2 regions of the Chromobacterium sp. ATCC 53434 genome follow, and region 1 is predicted to be linked to the other one. Evidence: riboswitches for the same ligand, from Rfam matches in the RefSeq annotation. Region 1 holds a riboswitch; the other holds the start of a gene.

Region 1 (6,275 bases):
GGTCAGTGTGATGCGCGCCACCGCGATGTCGACGCCGCGCGCCAGCGTGTCGGTCAGCGTGCGCACCGCCACGCCGAAGCCGCCGTTGGGCTTGGGGCCGGCCGTCGGCGCCTCGCTTGGCGCGGTGCGCGGCAGCGGCGCCAGGCTGGCGGCGGCCTGGCGGATGTCGCCTTCCACCTTCAAGATATGCTCCAGCGCCGAGCCGGCCCGGCCGGGCTGCTGATCGGCCACCAGCTTGGCCTGGCGGGCGAAGTCCTGCGGATTGCTCAGCACTACCGCGCGCGCGCCGCCGTCCAGCGGTCCCAGCACCTGGCTGGACAGCACCACGCCGTCGGCGGCGAAGTGCTTCGGCGTCGGCTGCTCGCGGAACAGCCGCGTCAGCCAGCCCTCGGTCAGAAACTGCTGGCTGGCCGAGGCGGTGTCCCAGATTTCTATCGAGCGGAAGTGCGACAGATTTGGGTCCGGATAGCCTACGCCCTGCAGCAGCGCCAGCTGGCGGTCCTGCCACAGCGGCATCAGCGGCGCCAGCGACGGATGCAGGCCGATCTCGCCGTTCAGCTGCAGCACCTGCTCGCGGGCGATGGCGATGCCGGGGCGCAGCCGGTAGTAGTCGGCGCTGGCATAGGGCACGGCGGTGTTGAGTCCGTCGTTGCCGCCCTTCAGTTCCACCAGCACCAAGAGGCGCTTGTAGCCGGCGGGGGCCAGCGCCCAGCTGAGATTGGGCAGCACCGACATCATCAGGCCGGCGCCGGCCGCTTTCAGGAATTCGCGTCGTTGGAACATGGCAGGCTCCTCATTCGACCTGGTAGGCCGGGTCCAGCAGCAGGCCGGCGACGGCCTTGGCGCCGCTGGCGTTGGCCGGCAGCGGATTGGCCGGCGGCACCGCCAGCAGCAGGCGCGCGGCGTCGGCGCCGTTTTTGACGCCGTAGATGGCGGCCCATTCGTCCGGCTGAAGCTTCATCGAGCTCAGGCCCTTGCTGACGAAGCGGCGGATGCGCGCCTCGCGGCCGGCCATCTCGTTCAGGCTGCCGTCGGCCTGGGCGTAGGCGTCGCGCGCCGGCGCCGCGTCGCGGGCGACGCGGTCCAGGAACTGCTTGCGGCTCAGCAGCGTGGCGCTGTTGATCCAGGCCTCGCCGCCGGGCCAGCCCTTGACGTTGGGCGGGGCGAACACGTCCTGGCCCAGCTGGCGGTTCAGGCCTGCGATGACGCGCCAGTCCGGCGGATTGAGATCGAAGGTCACCAGCGTGCCGACGGTCAGCTCCACCGGCGACTTCACCAACAGGCCCTGGCTGCGCCAGAACTGCGGCGTCAGCAGCATGGCCCGCATCAATGGTTTCAATTGATAGTGGCCGCGGCGGAAGTCGGCGGCCAGCTTGTTCACCGTCGCGGCGTCCGGCGTCGGCGACACGAAGTTGCGCCACAGCTTGTTGGTGACGAAGACGGCGGTGCTCGGCTGCTGCAGCAACAGCTCGATCACGTCGTCGCCGTCGAAATTGCCGCGCTGGCCGAAGATGGTCTTCTCGCCGGTGTCGCGCAGCCGCGGGCGGACGATGAACTGATCGTCGCGGTCCAGGCCCCAGCCGGTGAAGGCGCGCGCCGCCTCGCGGATGTCCTGCTCGCTGTAATGGCCCTCGCCCAGCGTGAACAGCTCCATCACCTCGCGGGCGAAGTTCTCGTTGGGCTGTTCCTTGCGGTTGTTGGCGGTGTCGAGGTAGCGCATCATCGCCGGGTCGCGGGCCACCGCGTGCAGCAGCTGGCCGAAGTCGCCCAGCGCGTAGTGGCGCAGCAGCAGGTTCTGCTGGTACATCATCTGCGGAGAGCGCACCTTGTCCAGCGCCGAGACGAAGTGGTTGTGCCAGAACAGCGTCATTTTTTCGGTCAGCGGCGACGGCGTGTCGCGCATCTCGGTCAGCCACCAGCTGCGCAGCTCGACCGCGTGCTGATTGCGCTCCTGCTGCAGCGCCTTCTTCTGTTCTTCGCTCAGGCCGGGCTGTCCGGGCCGCTCGAACGGCTCGTTGGCCCAGCCCGGCGGCGCGGTGACCGGCTGGTTGCGGACGCCGGCCAGTATCCTGTCGACGGCGGCCTCGCGGCTCAGCGGCGCCAGCGCGGCGATCTGCGCCGGATTGGCGCCGAAGCCGGTGCGCAGCAGCAGGTGGCGGGCGCCGTCGACGCCGATGTCGGCCAACGCCGTCAACGGCAGGCCGAGCAGCGCGGAGGCGAGCACTATGGTTTTGATCATCCAGGTTCACCACGGCATGCGGAATGACTATTCGACCCTCAGCATAGCCGCCGGTTTTCGCTGCGGTATTAAGCGCGGGGGCCAGAGTGTTAAGTTGTTTGCCGTGATCTCGGCTATACTGGCGCCCTGTCACCGGGGGTGCCTGCAACGCGGGCTGAGATACACCCTGAGAACCTGATCTGGATCATGCCAGCGGAGGGAGCGTGATGAAGCGGAATGTCGTCCGCCTTGCCTGCTTGCTCCGTGGCCGTACCGCACGGAGATTGTCCATGAAGCTGTTCCCCAAACTTGTCGTCGCCGCCCTGAGCCTGGCCGGCCTGTCCGCCCACGCCGCCGAACTGCGCGTGCTGGCGCACAGCTCGTTCAGCGTCGACAAGCCGCTGCTCGCCGCCTTCGAGAAGGAGACCGGCGCCAAGGTGTCCATCATCAAGGCCGGCGACGCCGGCGAGATGGTCAACAAGCTGATCCTGACCAAGTCAAATCCGATCGCCGACGTGGTGTTCGGCCTGGACAACAGCCTGATAGGCAAGGCCGAGCAGGCCGGCGCGCTCGCGCCGATGCCGGCGGAACTGGCGAAGGGCGGCAAGGTCGGCTTGCCGGGCGCCGCCGCCGTCGACTATGGCTATGTGACGCTGAACTACGACAAGGCCTGGTTCGCCAAGAACAAGCTGCCGCTGCCGAAGAGCCTGAATGATTTGACGCTGCCGGCCTACAAGAACCTGCTGGCGGTCGAGAATCCGGCCACCTCCAGTCCCGGCCTGGCCTTCCTGGCCGCGACCGTGCACGCGCTCGGCGAGGACAAGGCCTTCGCGTTGTGGGGCAAGCTGCGCGACAATGGCGTCAAGGTCAGCAAGGGCTGGACCGAGGCCTATTACACCGACTTCTCCAAGAACGGCGGCGGCCGGCCCATCGTGGTCAGCTACGCCACCAGCCCGGCGGCCGAGGTGTTCTACAGCAAGGAAAAACTGAGCGAAGCGCCGACCGGCAATCTGTTGCTGCCGGGCACGGTGTTCCGCCAGGTCGAGGGCGCCGCGCTGGTCAACGGCGGCAAGGAGGCCAAGCTGGCCGAGCGCTTCATCGCCTTCCTGCGTTCGGACGCGGTGCAGAAGGACATCCCGACGCGGATGTGGATGTATCCGGTGTCGGAGCGCGTCGCGCTGGACCCGGCGTTCAAGCACGCGCCGCAGCCGTCGGCGCACGACACGCCGGACAACGCGACGCTGGCCGCCAAGCAGCGCGGCTGGATCGCCCGCTGGACGCGGGTGGTGCTGAAGTCGGGCGCCTGAGCGGCTCCTCCTTTGGCGACTATTGCGGAGTTTCGATGAAGATAACGGACATCGTCAGTTCCCGGCTGATCCTGCGTCACCTGGACGCGGATTTTCTTGAGTCCTGCCTGAGCGGCGACATCGACGCCGCCATCGAGAGCCTGGGCGCCCGGCCGGCCGATGGCTGGCTGGAGGAGACGGCGCTGATGGCGGTGCGGCTGGCCGACATGGCGGCGGAGCCGGACTACGCGCCGTGGTCGGCGCGGGCGCTGCTGCGCCGCGACGATCTGGCCATGGTCGGCCACATCAACTTCCACACCTTGCCCGGCCATCCGTATCTGAACGGCTACGGCGACGTGGAGCTCGGCTATACGGTCTACCCGGCCTTCCGCCGCCAGGGCTTCGCGCGCGAGGCCCTGCTGGCGATGGCCGGCTGGGCGGCGGCGCAGGGCGGCGTGTCGCGGCTGGTGCTGTCGATCGCGCCCGACAATCTGCCGTCTCAGGCGCTGGCCGCGCAGCTGGGCTTCGCCAAGGCGGGCCAGGTGCGCGACGACGACGGCTGCGAAGATGTGCTGACGGCGATCTGGCCGTTGCCGGGAGCCGCTGTTTGAAGCAGTCCGCCGTTCCCCGGCTGTTGCTGGCCGGGCTGCCCTTGTTGTTTCTGCTGGCGCTGGCCGTCGCGCCGCTGCTCCGGCTGCTGGCCGAAGGCGGCCTGCAATTCAGTCCCGGCCTGCTGGCCGATCCTTATCTGCGCTGGCGGCTGCTGTGGTCGCTGGGCCAGGCCGCGGCCAGCTGCCTGGCCTGCCTGGCGCTCGGCGTGCCGCTGGCCTGGCTGCTGGCGCGTTATCGCTTTCCCGGCCGCGCGGCGCTGTTGCGGTTGCTGCTGCTGCCTTTCGTGATGCCGACGCTGGTGGCGGCGATGGGCGTGCTGGCGCTGTTCGGCCCGCAGGGCCTGCTGGGCGTCGATCTGCAGGATACGCCTTGGCTGCTGTTGTACGGCAATCTGTTCTTCAATCTGCCGCTGGTGGTGCGAGCCGGCTGCGACGGTTTCGCCCAGGTGCCGGCCAGCCGCTTGGCCGCCGCGCGCACGCTGGGGGCGTCGCCGTGGCGGGCGTTCTGGCGGGTGGAGTGGCCGGCGGCGCTGCCGTGGCTGCTGTCCAGCCTGTGCCTGGTCTTCCTGTACTGCTTCTCAGGTTTCGGTCTGGCGCTGATCCTCGGCGGTCAGCGCTACGCGACGCTGGAAGTGGAGATCTACACGCTGGTGGCCTACGAATTGAACCTGGCCGACGCCGGCGCGCTGGCGCTGCTGGTGTTGGCGGTATGCGGCGGCATCGCCGCCTGCCACGCCTGGCTGGCGCGGCGGCTGGCGACGGCGGCCAAGGTCGAGCCGCTGCCGCGGCGGCCGGTGGAGAGTCCGGCGGAGAAGCTGGCGCTGGCCGCCGCGCTGGCCGCGCTGCTGCTGTTCGCCGGCCTGCCGCTGCTGGCGGTGCTGTGGCGCGGCCTGACGGCGGCGTCCAGCTGGGTGGCGCTATGGGACGACGACGTCCGGCTGGCACTGTGGAACAGCGCCCGCTTCACCGGCCTGACCGTGCTGGCGGCCGGCGCGCTGGGCCTGGCCCACGCGCTGGCCTGCGGCCGCAGCCTGGCCTTGCGCGCCGCGATCTTCCTGCCCTTCGTCGCCTCGCCGGTGTGCGTGGCCTTCGGCCTGCTGCTGCTGTATCCGCAATGGAGCGCGGCGTTGGCCCTGTTGCTGGCGGCCTACGCGCTGCTGGCCTATCCCTTCGTCGCCAAGGCGCTGCTGACGGCGCTGGACGGCCAGCCGCCGCACTGGGGCGACGCCGCGCGCAGCCTGGGCGCCAACCGCTGGCGGCTGTTCCGTCGCGTGCAATGGCCGCTGCTGCGGCCGGCCTTGCGCCGCGGTCTGGCCTTCGCCGCCGCGACCGCGGTCGGCGAGTTCGCCGTCACGCTGTTCCTGGCGCGGCCGGAATGGCTGACGCTGACCACGCTGATCTACCAGCGGCTGGGACGCCCGGGCGCCGCCAACGCCGACGCGGCGATGCAGCTTGCCTGCCTGCTGATGCTGCTGGCGCTCGTCGCGTTCCGGATCATAGAAACCGCCGGCGGCGCCGGCAGCTGGGAGGATGGCGGTGCTGACGCTGAGAAATCTGAATAAGTGCTTCGGCGCGCGCGTGGTGGCCGACGATATCTCGTTGACGGTGGCCGCCGGCGAGACGCTGGCGCTGCTGGGGCCGTCCGGTTGCGGCAAGAGCACGCTGTTGAAGATGATAGCCGGGCTGGAGCGGCCGGATGCCGGCGCGCTGGCCTTCGACGGCGAGGATCTGGCGCGGGTGCCGCCGGAGCGGCGCGGCTTCGCGCTGATGTTCCAGGATTTCGCGCTGTTCCCGCATCTGGACGCGCTGGGCAATGTGATGTTCGGCTTGATCGAGCAGGGGGTGGCCCGGCGCGCCGCCGCCGCCCAGGCGCGGACGATGCTGGCGCGGGTGGGGCTGGCCGAGCATGGCGGCCGCAGGGTGTGGACGCTGTCCGGCGGCGAGCAGCAGCGGGTGGCGCTGGCGCGCGCGCTGGCGACGCGGCCGCGGCTGTTGCTGCTGGACGAGCCGTTCTCCAGCCTGGACGCCGATCTGCGCCGCCAGCTGCAGCGTGAATTCCGCGAGTTGCTGCGCGCGGCCGGCGTGCCGGCCGTCATCGTCACCCACGACCGCGACGAGGCTTTCGCGCTGGCGGACAAGGTGGCGGTGCTGAAGGAAGGC
Region 2 (6,275 bases), 1.6 Mb from region 1:
CGGAGCTGCGCTGCAGCTTCTCCGCCGGCGTCTACGAATGGCAGTGCCGGCAGCAGGACTTCGCCAGCGCCCAGCAGAAGGCCGACCAGGCGCTGTACCAGGCCAAGCAGGCCGGCCGCAACCGGGTCTGCCGCGGCTAGCGCGCCGCGACATCCTCCTCGCCCGGCTCCGCGTCCGGGACCGGGGAGGCATGATGGCCGTTTTCGTGGCGATGGACCTGCTTCATCGCGTACATGCGCTGGTCGGCCATGCCCACCAGCGTTTCCGGCGTGGCGAAATCATCCGGCCCGGTCTCGACACAGCCGGCGCTGATGGCGATGCCGGGCAGGATGGCGTGCAATTCCAGCCGCAGCCGCTCGACAAAGGTCTCCTCGGCCTGGGTGCGGCTGCAATTGGGCAGCACGATGCAGAATTCGTCGCCGCCGTAGCGGAAGCAGCCGTCCTCGAGCCGGGTGATGCGGGTGATGGTCTCCCCCAGCCCGCGCAATATCTCGTCGCCGCGCTGGTGGCCCTGGCCGTCGTTGATGGTCTTGAAGTCGTCGACGTCCAGATACACCAGCGTCACCTTCTCGTGGCGGCGTTGCGCGCTGCGCAGCACCCGCGTCAGCGTCTCGTCCAGGTAGCGGCGGTTCAACAGGCCGGTCAGCGGATCGGTGCGCGACATTTCCTCCAGCTGGCGGGTGCGCACCGCCACCTTTTCCTCCAGCGCCTGCGCGTACTGTTCCGACTTGTTGCGCGAGGTCTCGATCTCCGCCACCAGGCTGCGGATATAGGTCTCGAACACCAGCGCCACGTCGAACATCATCAGCTTGTCCATCGCCAATAGCGTGTGGTCGCGGACTTCGGGATCGGGAATCTGCGTGCCCAGCAGGTCGACCATCAGCGTCTTCAGCGACTGCACCGCCGCCAGGTACAGCTTGGGCTCGACGCCGATGCGCTTGTGCACCAAGCCGATCCGCAGCCGGTTGTTGACGTATTCCAGGTCGTAGACGCCGCTGAACAGGTCGATCGCGTAGCGGCGCTGGGCATTGCGCAGCCGCTGCAGCGTGTCGGCGTCGCCGATCAGCAGCGCGATTTCCGGCGTGCTGGTCTGCAACTCGTAGAAGCGCGCCACCAGATCGTCCAGCTGCGATTCGATCAGCACCCCGGCGGCGCGCAGCAGGAATTCGTCGCGCGGCTTCAGATCGAACAGCGTCTTGCGTTGCTCGATTTCGAAATCGGTGATGCGCAGCTGCTCCAGCAGGGTTTGGTCAGTCTGCTTCATACCGGCCCCCGTGTCATGACCCCTAATTAAAACTATATAGCGCCCGCCGGCTATGCAATGTCATATGCGGTTTCTACGTGCGGATCATGTCGTCCGGCCAGTATCCGGAATTAGAAAGACTCAATGCTCGGGCTGTTGCAGCAAGACCGCCAACTCGTCGACCGCCTCGCTCCATTCGGCGTCGCAATCCAGCGCCTGGCGCAGGAAGTCGGCCTGCGCCGGCGTCCAGTACGGCGCGTCGGCCAGCGAAGTGCGCGGCGGCAGCGGATGGCTGGCGATGAAGGCGCGAATGGCGGTCGGCTCGTCGGGCAGGCCAAGCTGGCGGAACAGGCCGGGCAACAGGTGATTGCTGGTATCCATTTCAGCGTCCTGTGGCTGGAAACCCTTCATGTTAGACCCGGAGCCGGGGCGACGCTGCCGGTCTTCCAGGCGGTTCAGAGTCCGAGCCGCGCCCTCAGTTCGCCCAGCCAGTCCGCCCGCCGCCAGTCGGCGTCCAGCAGCAGCGCCAGCCGGTGCTCCCCGCCGCCGCCGGCTATCACGACCCGCACCGGCGTCGCCCCGCCCTGCTCGACGGCGAAGTCCAGCGCTATCGCGCGCCAGTTCCAGCCGGCGTCGCGCGGACGCAGCTCGAAAATCTGCCGGCGCTCCGGGCCGGCGACGTCGGCGGCGAACAAATCCCAGCCCAGCCGGGAGAAGGCGTCCAGCAGGACCTCCATCTGCGGCGTCGGCAGGATCTGCAGCCAGCCGCCGGCGTCGGCGTCCCGCGGCCGCTGCAGGCCCAGATCGGTATGCAGCCACGACGGCGGCCGGCCGGCCAGGCCCGGCAGATGGTTGACCGGCATCGCCGGCGGCAGCGCCAGCCGGAACGGCAGCCGCCATTCGCAGCCGGCCGGAATCCGGCACGGACCGCAGACCGGCAGGCTGGCCAGCATCGCCGGCTCCCGGCCGGCGCCGTCGATCTCGGCCAGCAATTGCAACTCTATCTTGACCAGGTCCTGCGCCATGGCGCCGCCGTTGACCGTCACTTCGCCGCGCAGCAGTTCTCCAGGGCGCAGACGGGGATTGTGCAAGCGGGTATCGACGGTGGCGCCGCCGACGCCGATGGCGGCAAAAAGAGATTTCAGCATGATTTTGTTCTTGGCGATCCTGAATGAAGGCGGCCCGGCAACATGCCGGGCCGCCGCCATGCTATGCCAACAAAATCATGACAAACAGCAAAAAACGCTCATGGTCTACACCTTATCGTACAACTTGCTGCCGCCTTTAATGAATTCCACCGACTTTTCTGTCATGCCGCGCTGCAGCGCGTCCTGGGCGCTGATGCCCTGGCTGGCCGCGTATTCGCGTACGTCCTGGGTGATCTTCATCGAACAGAAGTGCGGGCCGCACATCGAGCAGAAGTGCGCCACCTTGGCGCTGTCCTTGGGCAACGTCTCGTCGTGGAATTCACGCGCCTTGTCCGGGTCCAGGCCCAGATTGAACTGGTCTTCCCAGCGGAACTCGAAACGGGCCTTGGACAAGGCGTTGTCGCGGATCTGGGCGCCCGGATGCCCCTTGGCCAGATCGGCCGCGTGCGCCGCCAGCTTGTAGGTGATGATGCCTTCCTTGACGTCGTTCTTGTTCGGCAGCCCCAGGTGCTCCTTCTGCGTCACGTAGCACAGCATCGCGGTGCCGTACCAGCCTATCTGCGCGGCGCCGATCGCCGAGGTGATGTGGTCGTAGCCGGGCGCGATGTCGGTGGTCAGCGGCCCCAGCGTGTAGAACGGCGCCTCGTGGCACCATTCCAGTTCCTTGTCCATATTCTCCTTGATCAGCTGCATCGGCACATGGCCCGGGCCTTCGATCATCACCTGCACATCATGCTTCCAGGCGATCGCGGTCAACTCGCCCAGCGTCTTCAATTCGGACAGCTGGGCCTCGTCGTTGGCGTCCCAGGCGCTGCCCGGCCGCAGGCCGTCGCCGAGGCTGAAGGCCACGTCGTAGGCCTTCATGATTTCGCAGATATCCTCGAAATGGGTGTAGAGGAAGTTCTCGCGGTGGTGGGCCAGACACCACTTGGCCATGATGGAGCCGCCGCGCGACACGATGCCGGTCATCCGCCCCGCCGTCATCGGCACGTAGGCCAGGCGCACGCCGGCGTGGATGGTGAAGTAGTCGACGCCCTGCTCGGCCTGCTCGATCAGCGTGTCGCGGAAGATTTCCCAAGTCAGGTCCTCGGCCTTGCCGTTCACCTTTTCCAGCGCCTGATAGATGGGCACGGTGCCGATCGGCACCGGCGAGTTGCGCAGGATCCACTCGCGCGTCTCGTGGATGTTCTTGCCGGTGGACAGATCCATGATGGTGTCCGCGCCCCAGCGTATGCCCCAGGTCATCTTGTCCACTTCCTCGGAGATGGACGAGGTGACCGCGCTATTGCCGATGTTACCGTTGATCTTCACCAGGAAGTTGCGGCCGATGATCATCGGCTCGGATTCCGGGTGGTTGATGTTGGCCGGGATGATGGCGCGGCCGGCGGCGATCTCGTCGCGGACGAATTCCGGCGTGATCTCGTCCGGCAGGCGGGCGCCGAAGCTCTGGCCCTTGTGCTGGCGCGTCATCAGCTCCAGCAGACGCTGGTTGCCGGCGGCCTCGAGCGAGGCTACATAGGCGCGGCGGTTCAGGTTTTCGCGGATGGCGACGAATTCCATCTCCGGCGTGACGATGCCTTGGCGCGCGTAATGCATTTGGCTGACGTTGCGGCCGGCCTTGGCGCGGCGCGGCTTGCGCTGCAGATTGAAGCGCAGCTCGGCGAGCTTGGGATCGGCCTCGCGGGCCCGGCCGTATTCGCTGCTGAGGCCGTCAAGCTGCTCGCAGTCGCCGCGTTCGGCTATCCAGCCGGCGCGCAACGGCGCGAGGCCGCTCTGGATGTCGATGCGGACGGACGGGTCGCTGTACGGGCCGCTGGTGTCGTAGACGAAGATGGGCGGATTCTTTTCGCCGCCGAACTGCGTCGGCGTGGCGGCCTGAACGATCTCGCGCATCGGCACGCGCAGGTCCGGGCGGCTGCCCTCGACATGAATCTTGCGGGAATTGGGCAGCGGTTGAATGGCGGCGGCGTCGACCACCATCTGCTTGTTGACGGGCGCGTTCATCGGGCGGTTCTCCAAATGCGATGAAACGGCGCAAGGAGCGATCCGGACGAACCGGCTGCGGGATATGGCGCGGCCATAGAGGGCAGGTGACGCTTCCCTACGCCGGTATTATCCGGGTCAGGTTCCAAGGGTATTTCTCACCCGCGCCTTGCCATCCGAGCCGATGTCCTACACTTCGGTAGTCATCCGCGTCGAACGCCAGGCGCAGGACCCCTAGCGATGCTGTGTGAAGGTAAGGCAAATATGGGATAATCGCAAGTTATCGTCATCATACGAGTCCTTGCCGCCGCCGATGTCCCCCGCGGACGGAGCGGACTCCCAGCCCTCCGGAGTTTAAGTTGATGGATTTCGAAAAAACCCGTTTCAACATGGTCGAACAACAGATTCGCCCGTGGGACGTTCTGGATACCACCGTGCTGGATCTGCTGTTTCACGTGAAACGCGAGGACTTCGTCGCCGACGGCCAGCGCCAGCTGGCTTTCGTCGACACCGAACTGCCGTTGCCCAACGGCGGCAAGATGCTGCAGCCCAAGATGGAAGCCCGGCTGGCGCAGGACGCCGCGATCAAGCCGACCGACAAGATCCTGGAAATCGGCACCGGCAACGGCTACATGACCGCGCTGCTGGCCAAGCTCGGCAAGCAGGTGGTCAGCGTGGAAATCGATCCGGCGCAGAAGGAACGCGCCGCCGCCAGCCTGAAGAAGGCCGGCATAGACAACGTCTCCCTGGTCGAAGGCGACGGCGTGCTGGGCCTGCCGGCGCAAGCGCCGTACGACGTGATCGTCGTCGCCGGCTCGCTGCCGGTGGTGCCGCAACAGCTGAAGGACCAGCTGGCCGTCGGCGGCCGCCTGATCCTGGTCGTCGGCGACCTGCCGGTGATGAGCTGCACGCTGATCGAGCGCCAGTCGGACACCGCCTTCCGCGAAACCGCGCTGTTCGAAACCTGTATCGGCCGCCTGCATAACTTCCAGGCGGTCGAGCCGGCCCGCTTCAGTTTCTGATCATGCTGCGCGAAATCACCGCACCGGAACTGGCGGCGCTGCTGGCCGATCCGCAGGCCGCGCGCCCGCTGCTGCTGGATGTGCGCGAAGGCTGGGAAGTCCAGCTGGCGCACATAGCCGGCAGCGTCCACATTCCGATGAATCTGATCCCGATCCGGAACGGCGAGCTGCCCGACGACACCGTCATCGTCGCCATCTGCCATCACGGCATGCGCAGCGCCCAGGTGGCGCTGTTCCTGCAGAACGCCGGCTTCGAGCAGGTGCTGAACCTGCAAGGCGGCATCGATGCCTGGTCGGTTCAAGTGGACCCGTCCGTCGCCCGGTATTGATATCGGATGGTGCGTCGCCCCAGAGGGGTGACGCACCCGAGCAACACCGCCTCCGGGCGGTGTTTTGTTTTGGAACGAATCGCGCAGCCATCATTCCAAACCACGTTAACCGCCTGACGATACGCCGCAAAGAACCCGACATGTCTTCTTCGACCTACCTCGCCCCCGCCCTCGCCCGCATCCATCCCGACTGGGAAGCGGTATTGGGCCAGCCCGCCATCGCCTCCCGCCTGGCCGAGATAGACCGCCAGCTCACGCTGCAGCGCCAAAACGGCAAGACGCTGTTTCCGCCGCCGCCGCAGGTGTTCAACGCGCTCAGCTTCGCCGCGCCGGCCGACGTCAGGGTGGTGATCCTGGGCCAGGACCCGTACCACGGCGACGGCCAGGCGATGGGCCTGTCGTTCTCGGTGCCGGACGGCGTGCGCGTGCCGCCGTCGCTGCGCAATATCTACAAGGAACTGGCGGCCGACCTCGGCCTCGGCATCCCCTCCAGCGGCGATCTGACCCACTGGGCGCAACAAGGCGTGCTGCTGCTGAACAGCGTGTTCAC

The links. Region 1 has a riboswitch for thiamine pyrophosphate ahead of CXB49_RS05685 (thiamine ABC transporter substrate binding subunit). Riboswitches for the same ligand answer to the same signal wherever they lie in the genome.
Region 2: linked by a shared signal. The riboswitch ahead of thiC (phosphomethylpyrimidine synthase ThiC) and the one ahead of CXB49_RS05685 (thiamine ABC transporter substrate binding subunit) in region 1 are both predicted to bind thiamine pyrophosphate.

Annotation. Positions count from the first base shown of each region.
Region 1 is NZ_CP025429.1:1,188,117-1,194,391, forward strand. It holds gene CXB49_RS05675 (DUF1501 domain-containing protein) at 1-783, opposite strand, end outside; gene CXB49_RS05680 (DUF1800 domain-containing protein) at 794-2,239, opposite strand; TPP riboswitch at 2,364-2,458, shown strand; gene CXB49_RS05685 (thiamine ABC transporter substrate binding subunit) at 2,509-3,525, shown strand; gene CXB49_RS05690 (GNAT family N-acetyltransferase) at 3,561-4,115, shown strand; gene CXB49_RS05695 (iron ABC transporter permease) at 4,112-5,677, shown strand; gene CXB49_RS05700 (ABC transporter ATP-binding protein) at 5,646-6,275, shown strand, end outside.
Region 2 is NZ_CP025429.1:4,709,663-4,715,937, reverse strand. It holds gene CXB49_RS21035 (GGDEF domain-containing protein) at 1-140, shown strand, start outside; gene CXB49_RS21030 (GGDEF domain-containing protein) at 137-1,264, opposite strand; gene CXB49_RS21025 (DUF2789 domain-containing protein) at 1,385-1,624, opposite strand; gene CXB49_RS21020 (sporulation protein) at 1,699-2,391, opposite strand; gene thiC (phosphomethylpyrimidine synthase ThiC) at 2,497-4,395, opposite strand; TPP riboswitch at 4,473-4,620, opposite strand; gene CXB49_RS21010 (protein-L-isoaspartate O-methyltransferase) at 4,737-5,396, shown strand; gene CXB49_RS21005 (rhodanese-like domain-containing protein) at 5,399-5,725, shown strand; gene CXB49_RS21000 (uracil-DNA glycosylase) at 5,866-6,275, shown strand, end outside.